2 regions of the Alteromonas sp. R7 genome follow, and region 2 is predicted to be linked to the other one. Evidence: predicted binding sites of a transcription regulator. Region 2 holds the regulator's gene; the other holds the start of a gene.

Region 1 (8,129 bases), 580 kb from region 2:
CGTGGGTTTCACCCATTAAAAGCGCATCGGGCGTCGTTTCGAAAACTGAAGCAAGTGCGCCTATTGAATCGTGTGATGCAGATTGTGTTTTCTCAATTCGCTGAATAGTACGCAAACTCAATCCAGACACATCTGCCAGATGCTGCTGACTCCATGCCCTAGCATTGCGAAGTTGTATAAGCTTTTGACTGTCTACTTTCATATCCATCTCGCGCTTCCTCCTGTTAGCTGCGATTCACATACGTTAAAAACGTAACGCGGTTAACAGTAAGAAATATCCATGGTCAGTTATACGACAGTTTTACGCCAACCCTGTGACAAAGCAAGCCTGATGGGCACGTCAACGTTCTTATTCTTTTGCTACCAGCATTCTCGTTGTGAAGCAAAGAAGGCCTACTAGTGCTAATCGTCTTGTTAACGCAGGGCACAGGTACTCAATCCCCCCACCTGCAACCGCAAATCAAATGAGCTAGTATTAATGACTTATCACAACGCAATGCGTACAATACCGCCCCCCGAAAAATAGGTTGGTGATTTATGAGTTCAGATAGTCAATTTTCAGTTGGTCAGCGTTGGTTAAGCAACACAGAAATAGAGCTGGGGTTAGGTGTCGTTATTGGTAGCGACTTCCGTTCTGTCGAAGTGTTGTATCCAGCAACAGGCGAAGCGCGAAAGTATACTAAGCAAGATGCGCCGCTTACGCGACTAATTTTTGAAATTGGCGAAACGGTCAAAAGCCAAGACGGCTGGGAAATGACCATTACTGAAAAAGAAGAAAGCCAAGATCTTTTCATCTATCACGGGCTTCGCGAAGACACCAAAGCGCAAGCGCGATTACCTGAAACCATGCTAGACAGCCACATTCGCTTGAACCAACCTGAAAAGCGCCTGTTCAGTCAGCAATTAGACAACCCTAAATGGTTCGATTTGCGCGAGCGTGCTTTAGATCATCAATATGATTACTTACGTTCAAACACCATTGGTCTTGCAGGTGCGCGCATATCGCTTATTCCGCACCAACTCCACATTGCGTCAGAGGTAGGCGGCAGACACGCACCTCGCGTATTACTTGCCGATGAAGTAGGTCTTGGTAAAACCATTGAAGCCGCGTTGATTATTCACCAGCAGCTTAAAACAGGCCGCGCAGAGCGCGTGCTTATTTTGGTTCCAGACTCGCTCATACACCAATGGTTAGTTGAAATGCTTCGCCGCGTTAACCTTCCTTTTGCCATTTACGATGAAAGTCGCTGCGAGGCTATAGAGAAGAGCGAAGGCTTACAAGATGACGAAATATCTGACGCGAGCGCTGTGAATCCATTTGAAAACGACCAGCTGGTACTTTGCAGTATCGACTTCCTAAGCAAGAGCGAAAAACGCCAGCAGCAAATTCAAGCTGCAGGATGGGATTTAATGGTTGTCGATGAAGCCCATCACCTTGCGTGGTCAAGTGAGGCTTGCTCTGCCGAATACCTGTGTGTGGAAGCGCTGGCAAACCAAACACCTGGTGTATTACTGCTTACCGCAACGCCTGATCAACTTGGTCACGAAAGCCACTTTGCCCGCTTGCGCCTGCTCGACCCGGCTCGCTTCCATAGCTACGATGCATTCTTAGATGAAGAATCGAAATACAGCCAACTGGCCGATGCGGTAGCGCCATTACTTTCAGACGCCGAGCCTAACGACAAACAACGCAGCAAACTCGCAGAATTCGCGCCTGACGTAATGGAACATGTGGGTGATTTAAGCTCGCCGGAAAATCGCCATGCGCTGCTGCACCAACTTATCGATTGTCACGGCACAGGCCGTATGCTGTTTAGAAACCGCCGCGCCAATATCGAAGGCTTTCCGATGCGTAAATTAAGCGCTTACGAACTGGCTTTGCCTGAGGTTTATTCAGATGCCGTGAGCGGCGGCGACTTAACCTATTCACTGTATCCTGAACGTATGGCAAGCGTGGTTAACAGCTGGACCAAGCAAGACCCGCGCGTTGAATGGCTGCTTGATTTCATGCAAAGCGTTAAGCCAGAAAAGATTCTGCTTATTTGCGCAAGCGCCCGTACAGCGCAAGAGTTAGGTGAGGTTATTCGCACGCAAACCGGTATTCGCCACAGTGTATTCCACGAAGGCATGAGCATTGTGGAGCGCGACAAAGCGGCTCATTATTTTGCCGATGAGGAAGACGGCGCACAAATTCTACTGTGTAGTGAAATTGGTAGCGAAGGCCGTAACTTCCAGTTCGCTCACCATTTGGTGCTGTTCGATTTGCCTATTACGCCAGATCTGCTTGAACAACGTATTGGTCGTCTTGACCGTATTGGCCAAACCCAAACCGTACAAATTCACGTGCCGTATTTAGCGAAAACCGCGCAGCACGTATTACTAGATTGGTATCACGAAGGGCTGAATGCCTTCGAAAAGACCTGCCCCACGGGCTCTGGTGTGTTTGACGACGTGAAGCCATTGCTTATTGGTGCCTGCTTACACCCTGACGATATAAGCGCCCGTGATGAGCTAGTGAACATGAGTGTTACGCTTAATAGCCAGCTCGTGGCGCAGCTTGAAGCCGGTCGCGATCGTCTTCTAGAGCTTAATGCTTCGGGAGAGGGCCGCGTAGAACAACTGCTTGAAGACATTATTACCCTTGATAGCGAACAGGATTTATCCCGCTTTATGGGCCGCGTATTCGATGCTATCGGTGTTCAGCAGGATGAAAAAGGCAATGACTGCTTTATTCTTATGCCAACCGAGTCGATGGTGAGCCAGCTTCCAGGTCTTGACCCAGAAGGCATGACGGTTACTTACAAGCGCCGTGTAGCCACCACGCTAGAAAACGTACAGTTTTTAAGTTGGGATCATCCACTTGTGCATACCGCCATGGACGTAGTACTCACCGACGTACACGGAAAAAGCAGCATGGGCTTTATTGCCGAGCCGTCTTTGCCAAAAGGCGCTTATTGGGTTGAGGCGTTGTTTGTGCTGCAAGCGCAAGCGCCTAAAGCGCTTCAGTTGGGTCGCTTCTTACCTCAAACGCCCGTGCGCGTGTGTTTAGATGCGCAAGGAAACCCGTCTGAATTGAGCTTCGACGTTAAGCGTAAAATTGGACGTAAGATCTCGGCTCAGCTTCTAAAAGCCTTGCAACAGCCGCTTGAGCTTGCCATTGAAAAGGCGCGTAAGCTTGCCCATCAGCAAGCCAACCAAAAGCAACACGACGCACTTAACAGCATGCACAGCACGCTTAACGAAGAAATACAGCGCTTACGCGATCTTCAAAAGCGTAACCCAGCAGTACGTGACAGCGAAATTGAGTTTATTGAAACGCAAATGAACGCCCTTGATAAAGTTATTCAGGATGCAGATGTTCAGCTGGACGCCATTCGTATTGTGGTAAATAACCCGTAGCCTCGAAAGGTTAAACATTCAAAATCGACTGTGAAGTAACGAGTACATAATATAATGGCGAACCCAAGTTTTGTTTATAACCCACCGATGACACCTTATCTTGATATTTTGTATCAAGATGAGGACATGGTGGTTGCGCATAAACCTAGCGGGCTATTGAGCGTTCCGGGCAAAGCATTAGAGCACCGCGACTCGCTGATTAGCCGGGTGAACCGTGTGTACCCCACCGCCACAGTAGTGCATCGCTTAGACATGGCGACTTCGGGTATTTTGGTGCTGGCGCTTAATAAAGACAGCCATCGCCATATCTCGAAACAGTTTGAGTTACGTCAAACTAAAAAGCGCTACTTCGCACGTGTTCATGGGCATGTAGAACAAGACAGCGGAGAGGTTAACCTTCCCCTTATTTGCGACTGGCCAAACAGGCCAAAGCAAATGGTAGACTTCGAGCGCGGTAAAAAAGCCGTAACGCACTTTGACGTCATTGAGCGCACACTGGATGAAAAAGAGCGACCCTATTCTCTCGTTGCCCTTTATCCTATTACCGGTCGCTCTCACCAACTGCGAGTACATATGCTTGCTTTGGGTCACCCTATTTTGGGAGATAGACTCTATGCCCATGAAGAAGCGTTATCCATGGCGCCTCGTTTACAGCTTCATGCTGAAAGCTTGAGTCTTTCGCACCCGACACTTGGGCATTGGCTGCACTTTAATGTCGCCAACCCTTTTAGTCCGTTTTGCCCAAAGCCGCTCTCAGAAAGTATTGAGTAGCGTTCTAACGCTACTCAACTTTATCAATAGACTCCATTTTAGTTTTAACGCACCCTGCCGATAACCTTCGTATACGCTTGATGTACGAATTAATTTGATGCTGTCAAAGCTGAATAGATCCAGATTAAGGTAAAGGCAAACCACATTTTATGAAAAGGCACGCTCTCCTTTTAACATTTGCTGTTATTGTTTCACTATTGCCTATGACAGCTCACTGTGACTTTTTCACAGATGTTAGTCACGCCTATCTGCCTGGAGAAGTGAAACCTTTGATGATTGGAGAAGTTGAATCCCCAATTATTGAAATTGAAGCGCAAACACCATTACCTTTGGGTGTGGCTATCATACTCACCGAGCCTTTTCCCTCTAGCCTTACGCTCGCGCAGGGAAATAGCCTTGCCAACATGCTTGCAGAAAAAGGCTGGAATGTAGTGATAAGTCCGTTTAATTTGCCGGTCAATGTCACGTCCCAGCAGAATCTACCTGCTGAATCTACAAACACCGACATATCAGACTCTGAAACTACGTCTATGTCAGCCCAAAATATCCACCCCAGAAGTAATCAACTTACGCAGTATCTCAATTTTGAATCAGCAACTTCAGCGCTGAGTTTACAACTCAATGCATTGAATAATTATTTACAAGACAATTCAGGCTACCGTATGGTCATTGCACAAGGCATGCTGGCCACAACTTACTTGTCCGTCGTAGAGCAACAGCCTCAACTTCATCCAGACACTTTCGTAGCCATTTCACCTTTTTGGCCAGAAGAATCAACGAATACATTAGTTATAGATAATATAGCGCAGTCCAGCTTTCCAATATTGGATCTGTCACTAAGTGGATTTAACGATTGGGCGAACAGTACCACGCAAAAACGAAAGATTAGCGCAAAAAACGCACTAAAGATGCACTATCGACAAATAATTATTCCCAGCAATTTATTAGCCTTTAGTATAAAGGAGTTTCAGAAATCCCCTCATATTCAGATAGTTGCAAATAGCACTATTGGTTGGACTCGCCACCTAGGCTGGTAATTCGATAATTAACCGATTACGCTAAATTAGTATCCAAAACAATTACCTAAATTTAATGGTGTAAATAGCAAGCCTCTGTCCTAAGCAGTAAGATTGTTATGAACTATAATACTTTTAGCAAACATAAACGGTTGAGTTACTTGTGAGTGTTCAAGATTTCGTAGATAACAAAGCAAAGCAGCTGTGTTTCTATTTGAGAGCATTTTGGCAAGGAGAGCTTCCTATCGAGGAGATCGAGCTATTCTTTTGGGATAGTATGGAAGAATGGGGGCAAATTGATTACACCTTAACGCAGCCCTATACACAAAAAGAACGGGTTTTTTGGCATTTACTTCACCAAGTGCATTATTGGAATGAAGATAAGCTAATTAACGACCAGTTTCTTGTAGATGAACTAAATAACTGCGTGAATTTCCTTGAAGGTTTGGGTCATTGCCCACTCGACTGCGTAGGCATTCGTCCATAGTAAAATTTTCACTTCAACGCGTTATTGCTTCTCACTGTGGTTCATGGCTCAATATGCTTTTGTATTCTTGCCTAAGGCCGCAGTTTTGCTCAACGCTTTAAAAACGTTTAACGACAAACGATACCTCAGTATATTTCTTTTCGGCATTTCCAGTGGCTTCCCTTGGATCATGATTAGTTCAGTGCTATCTGCTTGGCTCAAAGATGAAGGTTTGTCTCGCTCGGCCATCGGCTTATTCGGCATTATTTTCGCGACATACTCTTTTAATTTCCTCTGGTCTCCGCTTGTCGACAAAATCAAGCCCCCACTATTAGGTCAACGACGAGGTTGGATTTTCGCTATGCAAGGCTGTGTAGTTTTGCTGTGTTTAGTGATGTCTCAACTCACTGCAGACCAAGATTTGTTTTATGTTGCATTAGTCGGTTTGCTTATTGCTATTGCCTCAGCCACGCAAGATATCGCCATCGATGGTTTTCGCATTGACTGTATTGCCCAAGACGACAAAGACGGCATGTCAGCTGCGTCTTCAGTAGCCACCGCTGGCTGGTGGACAGGTTATGGCGGGCTTGGTGCTATCCCGTTCTTCTTGGCTGACATGACATCTTGGACTTGGCCAAACATTTATCTTTTACTCGGTGCTCTCATGGCTTTATTAATGTGCGCCACGTATTTAGCGAACGAGCCACAAATTGACCGCGAAGCCTTACTTGAAAAGATAACAGCCAAAGATACAAAGCAGTCTCCCGTTTTTCACTGGATACAAACTACTCTTGTCACGCCATTCGCCGAATTTTTCAATCGAAACGGCGTTAAATTAGCGGCGTCGTTTTTACTGTTCATCTTTCTATTTAAAATCGGTGAAGCCTTTCTAGGCCGCATGAGTATCGTGTTTTATAAAGAAATTGGCTTTTCTAATAGCGATATCGCTACTTACTCAAAATTGCTCAACTGGTGGGTAACCATTGTGTTTTCACTGTTAGGTGGGTTGGTTAACATTCGCTACGGTATTTACCGCGGATTAATGATTGCGGGTGTGGCCATGGCCGCGTCTAACTTACTATTTGCACTGATCGCGCAAACAGGCCCTTCCACATCTCTTTTAGCCATAACCGTTATTGTCGATGGTTTTACAGGGGCTTGGAGCACCGTTGCCATGGTCGCGTTTATCTCACTATTGTGTAATCGGGCGTTTAGTGCAACCCAATACGCACTCATGGCCTCCCTGAGTGTTGCAGGCAGAACTTTGGTCGCTTCTAGCAGCGGCTTTGTTGTAGATAGTCTTGAAGGCAATTGGAGCTTGTTCTTTATTCTCACAGCAGTCATGGTAATTCCCAGCCTTTGCTTTTTGTATTCAATTAGGCACCACATAAAGCGCGTTGAGTCACCGTAATTTTATTCTACTTCCTTGCAAGTTAGCGTTAGTTGCCTACATTTAAGGTAGGTATCTCTACCGCATATTACTTGCAAGGATGAACGTGAGCTCAAACCAGGCTGGCCAGTCGCAGCGCAAATCATCATCAATTTCGCGGACATTCACTTTTTCAAAAGTGAGTGTTACAGCACTGTTGATCGCTATGGTTGTCATTGCGGTTTTAATCGCGCTGATGAGCAAACAACAAGCTCTCATAGCAGCCTTAAAGCAGCAGAGTTATTTAGAGGACAATATTCTTGCCACTGAGTCTAGTATCAATCAGTTTACGTTTCAGGTGGAGAGCAGCGCGTTTTCTGGCCCCGCGAATTATACTATTTTAAAGCGCGAGCTACAGGTCACCGTTCAAGATATATCAGAATACCTTCGCAGTAGTGCAGGTCAAGCTATCTCGCCCACCGTCTTATCCGAGAGAGACTTTGCAATAGCAAAAGAAGGATTGAATAGCGCGTCTGCACGGCAGGTCGCGCAAACCACACTAGATTTACTTTATACTCTTATTGAGTTGCCGACAGACGATGCAACTCAACGTATTCAGCAGCAATTTAGCCTGCTGCCTATGGTCAATGCCATGCAGGCGGAAGAAAACGCGTTGTTACTGCGTATTCAGGCGTTGCGCAATAAGATGCTTCTCACTACTATTTTGGGCGCAGTCGTCATTGTACTTTGGTATTTTATTGCATGTTTTTTTTACAAAAGTAACGCAAACAAGTCGCCTAAAAAGTTTGGTAAATCGAAGTTGAGACTTGCCGTTGTGGATGACGATAGAGATTTGCAAAACAAAGAGTTTTTGCAACTGATTAGTCATGAATTCAGAGCGCCAATAAGTGCAATTATCAGTGCTCTTGAACTTATTCCTAACATGGAAGAAGAGCGCACCAGACTAATTCAGCAGGCTGAACAATCCAGCTATCGACTTCTTAATCTTACCAACAACCTTACCGATGTATTAACCAATAACACTGAAGACGACCTGCACTTTTCAGATGTCGACCTAATCAGCTTGCTCGACGAATGTATCTCGCCG
Region 2 (8,129 bases):
ACCAATCAGGTTTTCCAAATAAAGGGCCAATCTTCTCAATTTGGTGGATCCCACCTAGCGACGTCAAAGGCACCGCAAGTGTTAACCCTGCAACCTCAAAGAATAGCGCCTGAAAGCGAAAACCGAGAGTATCCTTTAGTGGAACTTTTGTTTTTTCAGCGCGGTTTAACGCAGTTTCTTGTTCATTTTCTACTAAAGTTTCTGCGTGAGACTGTTGCTGTTCATCTTCAATTGTCTCTGCTTTTTGCGTTTCAATTAACGATGTAACCTTTTCCGCTATCGCTTCTTGTTCATTCGATTGCGGCTCACTTTCATTGGCGGTAGAAGCAAGCGCCGTTTCAGCCATCTGCTGAGAAGCCTGCTCGAGCAATTTTGCCGTGCGCGCAGTCACATCTTCCGGTGCTTCTGGCTCTTTGAGGAGGCTATCAAGGTATGCCTCCATCACTTCTTCACGGGCAAAAGGCGATTGCTTGCTCATGTTCTCGTTATTTCTCCAATACCGCTAATAGTTTCTCGTACGCAGACACACCACGTGTTTTGGGGTACGCTGCGGAAATGGGAAGCTGTACTAAACTTGCATCCCTGAAGTGCGTGTCGACGGGAATAACCCCTTCCCACACGCGCTCACCATAGTCATTCATTAAGCGCTTTCGCGATGCAAGCGCCGCGTTAGTGCGCTTATCAAACATAGTTGGAATAATCACAGTATCAAAGGATTTGTCCAACGAACGTCCCATAATTTCCATGGTACGAATCATTCTGTCTAGCCCTTTAAGCGCCAGATACTCCGTTTGGGTAGGCACAATAACCTTGTCACACGCTGCAAGAGCGTTAACCATCAGCACCCCAAGCACTGGAGGGCAATCGATGATAGCAACATCGAATTCCCCTGCGATTTTTGCCAACGCTTTTTTTAGGACTAAGCCCATACCTTGTTCGCTACCCATCGTTCTATCTAAGGTCGCGAGCGCCATTGTTGCAGGAAGCACATATAAGTTGTCTAACTTTGTCGGGCAAAGACAATCCATAACATTATCGGCCGTAATGTCATTAGACTTAATAAAAATATCGTAAACTGAATGACTTGACGCTTCTGCATCGATACCGAAGTAATAACTCAGCGATGCATGTGGATCAGTATCAATCATGAGCACTCGCTTGCCTTGCTGTGCAAGCAAGCCGCCAAGGCTCACCGTAGTGGTAGTCTTTCCTACACCACCTTTCTGATTCGCTACTGTCCACACTTTCATATTTGCTGTTCCATTACTGTTCAAACTGCTATCGCATTTCGGTTTGAACGCAACTGCTCATATCATCAATGTTTATATTTTTACTGGATATATTGGCAACGGCTACAGCTTGAGGCATACCATACACAACACAGGAATCTTGGTCTTGAGCCCAAATCGTTGCGCCTTTTTCCTTGAGCATTCGGCATCCTTCTCTGCCGTCAGCCCCCATACCCGTTAATATAATTCCTAATACATCCCCACCATAAGCTTTAGCCAGAGAACTGAAAGTGAGATCAACACTGGGCTTATAATTCACCTTGTCACTCGCACTTGCATCAACAATGGCAATGCGTTTATTCGCACCTATGGTTTCTAGCAACATTTGCTTCCCACCGGGAGCAAGATACGCATGACCTGGTTTTAGAATGTCGCCGTGCTCGGCTTCTTTTACTCTAATCTTACAGTTTGTGTCTAAACGCTGTGCAAATGCCGTAGTAAATGTTCCTGGCATGTGTTGTACAAGCAAAATGGGGTATGGAAACTCTGCAGGTAAAGGAGACAGCACTTTTTGAAGCGCCACAGGCCCGCCTGTAGAAGCCCCAATTGCCAAACACTTGTAGTGCTTTCCCGTCGCTCTTACAGACGAAACGGTTGGTTGTTTGGCTGCGTCTTTATGCCCTGATAGCAACCCTGATGTTTTAAAAAACGCCTGCTTTGGCGCATTATCAGGAAGCTTTCTTGCCTCTGTAGAGCGAAACGACGGACGCTTAAGACCAATACCACGACGCGCTATTAAGCGTACTTTTGTACACAACAAGCGCGATGCGTCTTTTCTGTCCTGCGCGATATCTTCAAATTTCTTCGGTAAGAAATCGAGCGCGCCCGCTTCTAACGCATCTAATGTCGCTTGCGCACCATGATGCGTAAGCGAAGAAAACATAAGAATAGGTGTAGGCCGTTTGTCCATTATGGCCTTTACAGCTGAAATGCCGTCCATGACAGGCATTTCAACATCCATCGTTATCACATCCGGCTTAAGCGCTTCTGCTTTTTCAAGTGCATCGCGCCCATTTCTCGCTTCCCCAACAACTTCAAGTTCCCTATCGCCATCGAGTATTTCTTTTACTCGACGACGATAAAAAGTCGAGTCGTCCACGACAAGGACTTTAAAGACCATGGATTATTATTCCTGTTAATTCATCGCCTTACTTGATGGGTTTACGCGCATACCGTTTAAGCAGGCTCGGAATATCTAAAATTAGTGCAATTCCACCGTCTGATGTAATCGTGGCTCCCGCCATACCAGGCGTGCCTTGCAATAATGCATCAAGAGGTTTAATAACCACTTCTTCTTGGCCTATTAGCGCGTCTACTACGAATCCTACTTGTTGTGTACCAATTTGCACTACAACAACGTGTCCCTTTTCTCTATCGATGTTTTTGGGACCTCGAATCAACCATTCACCAAGGAAGAACAACGGAATTGCTTTTGAACGAACTATCATTGTTAGCTGGCCATCGACCGTGTTGGTCTTTTTGATGTCCATATTTATTATTTCGTTCACCGCACCTAATGGTAACGCAAAGGTTTGTTTTCCTACAACAATCATTAGCGTCGGAAGAATGGCTAGCGTTAGCGGAACTTTGATATCCAGTCGCGTGCCTTTTCCCAGCTGTGAATCAATGTTCACGGTGCCGTTAAGTTGGTTAATTTTGGTCTTAACCACGTCCATGCCCACACCGCGGCCAGAAATATCACTAATTTCTGTTTTGGTTGAGAACCCTGGCGCGAATATCAAGTTAAACGCTTCAACATCCGACATCCGTGCAGCTGCGTCTGCGTCTAGTACACCGCGACTAATAGCAATTTCTTTAAGCTTTTCAGGATCCATTCCTTTACCATCATCTTCGATGGTTAGAAGAATATGATCGCCTTCTTGAGATGCCGATAGCTGAACCGTACCCATGCGCGGTTTACCCGCTGCAGCACGATCATCAGGCATTTCAATACCATGGTCGACGGAGTTTCTCACCAAATGCACAAGTGGATCGGCCAGTGCTTCAACCAGGTTTTTGTCTAAATCAGTTTCCTCACCCACAAGCTCAAGGGTTATTTCTTTTTTCAAGCTTCTAGCGAGGTCTCGAACAACGCGAGGGAAACGACCAAACACCTTCTTGATAGGTTGCATGCGGGTTTTCATTACCGCACCTTGCAAGTCGCCCGTTACCACATCTAAGTTGGCAATGGCTTTGGACATGCTTTCGTCGTTACTGTTGATACCCAAGCTTATTAGCCTGTTCCTCACTAGTACGAGTTCACCCACCATGTTCATAATTTGGTCAAGGCGCTTGGTATCTACACGTACTGTAGTCTCAGCAGGAGGCGCAGCTGGTGCCGCCTTCTTCTCATCTTTTTTAGGCGCTGCTTTTGGTGCAGCAGGCGCGCTTGCTTTAGCTGGCGCTGCGGCGCTAGGAGCAGGCGTCGCTTTTGGCGCAGCTGGCGCTGCTTGTTTCGCTTTTTGAACCGCTTCTGTTGCTGCCTTATCTACAGGAGGCTCTGGCGCCTTTGAAACGGCTCCCTGCTTGGTAGGCCCTTGCCCTGAGCCATGCAGTTGGTCAAGCAGTGCTTCAAATTCGTCATCGGTGATTTCTTCATCACCAGCTGCACTCGGCGTAACTGGTGCTGGAGCTGGTGTATTTGCCTTTGGCGCAGCTTCTTCACCACCAAACTTGCCTTTGCCATGTAAATCATCGAGCAGCGCTTCAAATTCTTCGTCGGTGATATCGTCGTTATCACTAGCGGCAGCAGGTGCAGCAGCCTTTGCAGGTTCGCTTTTAGCCGCTGAGGACTGTCCTGGTGCCCCAGAGCCATGAAGCTCATCAAGCAGCGCTTCAAACTCATCTTCAGTGATTTCGTCAATACCGCCGCTATCACCAGAACTTGGGGCCTGTGCAGTAGGCTCTTCAACAACTAATTCTGGCTCTTCAATCGCGGGTTCAGGTTCTGACGCCGGCGCGCTTTGTTCACCAAAAATATTCTCATCTGGAGATTCCGGGCGACTTAGTTTGTGTAACAAGTCTACTAGGTGTGCATCTGCTGGCTCTAATGGATCCCGAGCTTTCACTCGTTCAAACATTTCAACCACCACATCTGTGGCTTGCAGAATAATATCCATCAGTTCAGGGGTTAGTGTTCGTTGACCGTTACGCATTACGTCAAAGACGTTTTCCGCACCGTGACAAATTTCTACTAACTCGGTAAGAGACAGGAACCCTGCTCCCCCTTTAACTGTGTGATAACCACGGAAAATTGCATTCAGCAAATCCGCATCTTCAGGATTGTTCTCAAGATCAACGAGCTGTTCTTGTAATTGTTCAAGTATCTCTCCAGCCTCAACTAGAAAGTCCTGTAATATATCCTCGTCAACATCAAACGACATGCGCCCGCTCCCCTAAAAACCTAAGCTAGACAGAAGATCATCTACATCATCTTGGCCTGACACGACGTCGTCGCGCTTATCGGCATCAATGATAGGGCCTTCTGCCTCTACACCATCAACCTTATCGGCCTTAACGCTGGATGGTTTAGTTTGTTCTGCACCGTCGCGTTCACCAAACATGGTAAGCATGTTAACTAAGCTGTCTTCCACTTCTTTAACCAAGTCGATAACGCGGCGAATAACCTGACCAGTTAAGTCTTGATAACCTTGAGCCATCAATACTTCTGTAAGTAACTGTGTAAGTTTAGCTGACTGTGCCGAACCTTCTTCCAACAATTCGTCTAAGTCTGCGCATAAAGCCTTGAATTCACCCAACTCTATTTGGCGATTCATCAGCTTCTTCCACTCAGGCATAACCTTTTCGATGCGCGCCGACAGCATTTCAGCTATAGGCATGCTCGCTTCAACGGCATCCATAGTAGTATTAGCAGCTTTTTCAGTTTCTTCAATTACGTAGGTTAGGCGGGATTGTGCATCGGGAATATCATCGGTCGCGAGATTTTTAATGCGGTCGTCTATTTGGAAATTATTCAGCGCGTCATGAAGCTGACGCGTCAGTTTCCCTACTTCGGCAAATAACTCAACGTTTTCTTTCATTGAGGCCGCTTCTAATAGGGCATTGGCTGAAGCGTTGTCACCCTCTTCGAGGTAGGTGACGAGCTGTTTTGCTTCTTCCAACGAAATTGGAACGTTTACATTCGTTGACATCCAGTAAACCTCATTTCTCTGGTGAGCGTCTGGATCAACCTAAACGTTCGAATATTTTATCTAATTTTTCTTTAAGTGTTGCTGCAGTGAACGGCTTAACAACGTAGCCGTTAACACCTGCTTGCGCGGCGGCAACAATTTGCTCTTTCTTCGCTTCAGCAGTAACCATAAGTACTGGTAGGTGCTTGAGCTTGTCATCGGCTCTAATCGCGCGAAGCAAGTCAATACCCTGCATTCCAGGCATGTTCCAATCGGTAACTACGAAATCGAAATCACCTTGCTGCAACATAGGCAATGCAGTACTTCCGTCATCCGCTTCCTGGATGTTGGAAAAACCCAAATCTTTAAGTAGGTTTTTGATGATACGTCTCATGGTAGAAAAATCATCGACCACGAGAATTTTCATGCTTTTGTCCAAAATAGCCTCCAGTGAGGGGTTAATTGTTATTAATTTCTATTCTTCGTCAGCTTGCCACGACTTCATTCGTGATTTGAGTTTTAACATGGCCTGACTGTGAATTTGACTGACTCTCGATTCACTTACATCAAGAACCTCACCAATTTCTCTTAGGTTCAGCTCTTCATCATAATACAGCGAAAGTACAATCGCTTCTCTTTCAGGTAATGTCGTAATTGCATGGGCAAGCGCTTTTTGGAAAGCGCCTTGCATCAAATCTTCCAGTGGTGCGTCGCTACCTCGATTTTGCTCTGTCGAAATAACATCTTCTGACACACCTAAATCTTCAATACCTACCAGCTTTCCGGCATTTACTTCATTAAGCATTTGGTGATAGTCCTGCAAGCTTACATTAAGCTTATCAGCAATATCAGAATCTCTAGCATCGCGGCCTGTTTCGCTTTCTACTTGCGAAATTGCTTCAGTGATCGCTCGACCATTTCGGTGGACTGAACGCGGTGTCCAATCCCCTTTGCGAATTTCATCTAGCATAGCACCGCGAATGCGAATACCGGCAAACGTTTCAAAGCTGGCTCCTTTTGAACCATCAAAGTTTCGCGCGGCTTCTAATAATCCAATCATGCCTGATTGAATTAAATCGTCTACAAGAACACTAGCCGGCAATCGCGCTATCAAGTGATGCGCTATACGCTTAACCAATGGCGCATGTCTTTCGACTAACTGCGCTTTATCGGTTTGTTGTTGATAAGCGGCTGCCTTGCTGTTCAACGCTGACTTCCTACGGCTTTTTCTGCAACTAATTGTTCAATGAAAAACTCTAAATGGCCACCTGGCTGCGCTGGAATAGGCCATGTTAAGGCTTTACTCGCCAACTGTGTTATTGCAACGGCTGCCGGTGAACCTGGGTAAGCATCGACAATGGCTGTTTGTTTACGCACTGCTTTACGAATGTTCTCGTCAAACGGTACTGTCGCCACTAATTCTAGTGCAACATCTAAAAAACGCCCTGTCACTTTGCTCAATTTACTAAATAGCTCTTGGCCTTCTCGCACGTCGCGCACCATATTAGCCACAACTTTGAAGCGGAAAACACCGTGCTCTCTATTCAGAATTTTTATCAATGCATACGCATCTGTCAATGAAGTAGGCTCGTCACACACAACGACCATGATGTCTTGTGAGGCTTTTGAAAAGCTCAACACCATGTCTGAAATACCTGCCGCTGTATCAACGATAAGCACGTCAATTTGCGAGCGCAGCTCACTAAAGGCACGAATTAGGCCAGCGTGTTGCGTTGGCGACAATTCTGCCATCGACTGCGTGCCTGATGTGGCAGGGGCAATCTTTATTCCGTGCGGACCGGTCACTAATACTTCATCAAGTGTACATTCGCCGGAAAGCACGTGGGATAAGTTTTTCTCAACACGCAAACCTAACATAACGTCTACGTTAGCAAGACCGAGGTCCGCATCGAGAACCATTACACGTTTACCTTGCTTCGCCATGGCGATAGCGGTGTTCAATGTAATGTTTGTTTTACCTACGCCACCTTTGCCACCGGTGACGGCGATTACTTTGATTAACCGTGATTGCTTCATTTTTCTTAAGCTACTCGCTTGGTCGTCAATCATACTGCTTATGCTGTTTTAATTGCGTTGTTACCACTAGTATGATTCAAACCGTACTTTTTATAAAGCTTTGCAGCAGCGGAAACCAAAGATTTCGCTTCTGCAATCTTAATGTCTTCAGGTACTTTTTGACCATCGGTGACATAACTAACCGGTAATTGGTATTCAACCGCTGCACTAAGCACCTCTCCTAAAGAGTAGCACTCATCTAACTTTGTGAAAATACAGCCACTTAGTTCAATATCATCATACGCTTGAATGATTCTCTGCAAAGCAGGATATTGCGTATTTGCTTGCGCTACCAAATATTTTTTAACATTTGGCATTTGTCCGTTATCAAACTGCTTAATTTGTTTAATTAATCGACTATCTCTTTGACTAAATCCAGCCGTATCAATCAATACTAGTCGCTTATGACGAAGTTGGAATAATAAATCCGCAAGTTCTTCACTAGTCTGCGCTTTTCTCACCGTGCAGCCAATAATCTTTCCGTATGTCGCTAGCTGCTCATAGGCGGCAATTCTATACGTATCGATGGTAATCATCGCAACCGACTCTGCACCGTATTTTTGCGCATAGCGGGCAGCAAGTTTCGCAACGGTAGTTGTTTTACCGGTACCTGTTGGTCCTACTAATGCAACAG

Evidence for each region. Region 2 encodes FliA, which starts transcription of late flagellar genes. Its sites were predicted from a motif close to CTAAAGNTNNNNNNNNNNNNGCCGATA; they were not measured.
Region 1: a site for FliA is predicted at 4,207-4,233, ahead of AC0J2X_RS05410 (DUF3530 family protein). Genes of this name have one in related genera too.

Annotation. Positions count from the first base shown of each region.
Region 1 covers NZ_JBVTQX010000002.1:601,081-609,209, forward strand. The annotation lists gene AC0J2X_RS05395 (DUF4019 domain-containing protein) at 1-208, opposite strand, end outside; gene rapA (RNA polymerase-associated protein RapA) at 538-3,399, shown strand; gene rluA (bifunctional tRNA pseudouridine(32) synthase/23S rRNA pseudouridine(746) synthase RluA) at 3,454-4,170, shown strand; gene AC0J2X_RS05410 (DUF3530 family protein) at 4,320-5,207, shown strand; gene AC0J2X_RS05415 (hypothetical protein) at 5,350-5,673, shown strand; gene AC0J2X_RS05420 (AmpG family muropeptide MFS transporter) at 5,717-7,063, shown strand; gene AC0J2X_RS05425 (response regulator) at 7,143-8,129, shown strand, end outside.
Region 2 covers NZ_JBVTQX010000002.1:25,690-33,818, forward strand. The annotation lists gene AC0J2X_RS02980 (chemotaxis protein CheW) at 1-478, opposite strand, end outside; gene AC0J2X_RS02985 (ParA family protein) at 486-1,250, opposite strand; gene AC0J2X_RS02990 (protein-glutamate methylesterase/protein-glutamine glutaminase) at 1,279-2,409, opposite strand; gene AC0J2X_RS02995 (chemotaxis protein CheA) at 2,438-4,672, opposite strand; gene AC0J2X_RS03000 (protein phosphatase CheZ) at 4,685-5,440, opposite strand; gene cheY (chemotaxis response regulator CheY) at 5,475-5,858, opposite strand; gene AC0J2X_RS03010 (RNA polymerase sigma factor FliA) at 5,895-6,626, opposite strand; gene AC0J2X_RS03015 (MinD/ParA family protein) at 6,623-7,489, opposite strand; gene flhF (flagellar biosynthesis protein FlhF) at 7,495-8,129, opposite strand, start outside.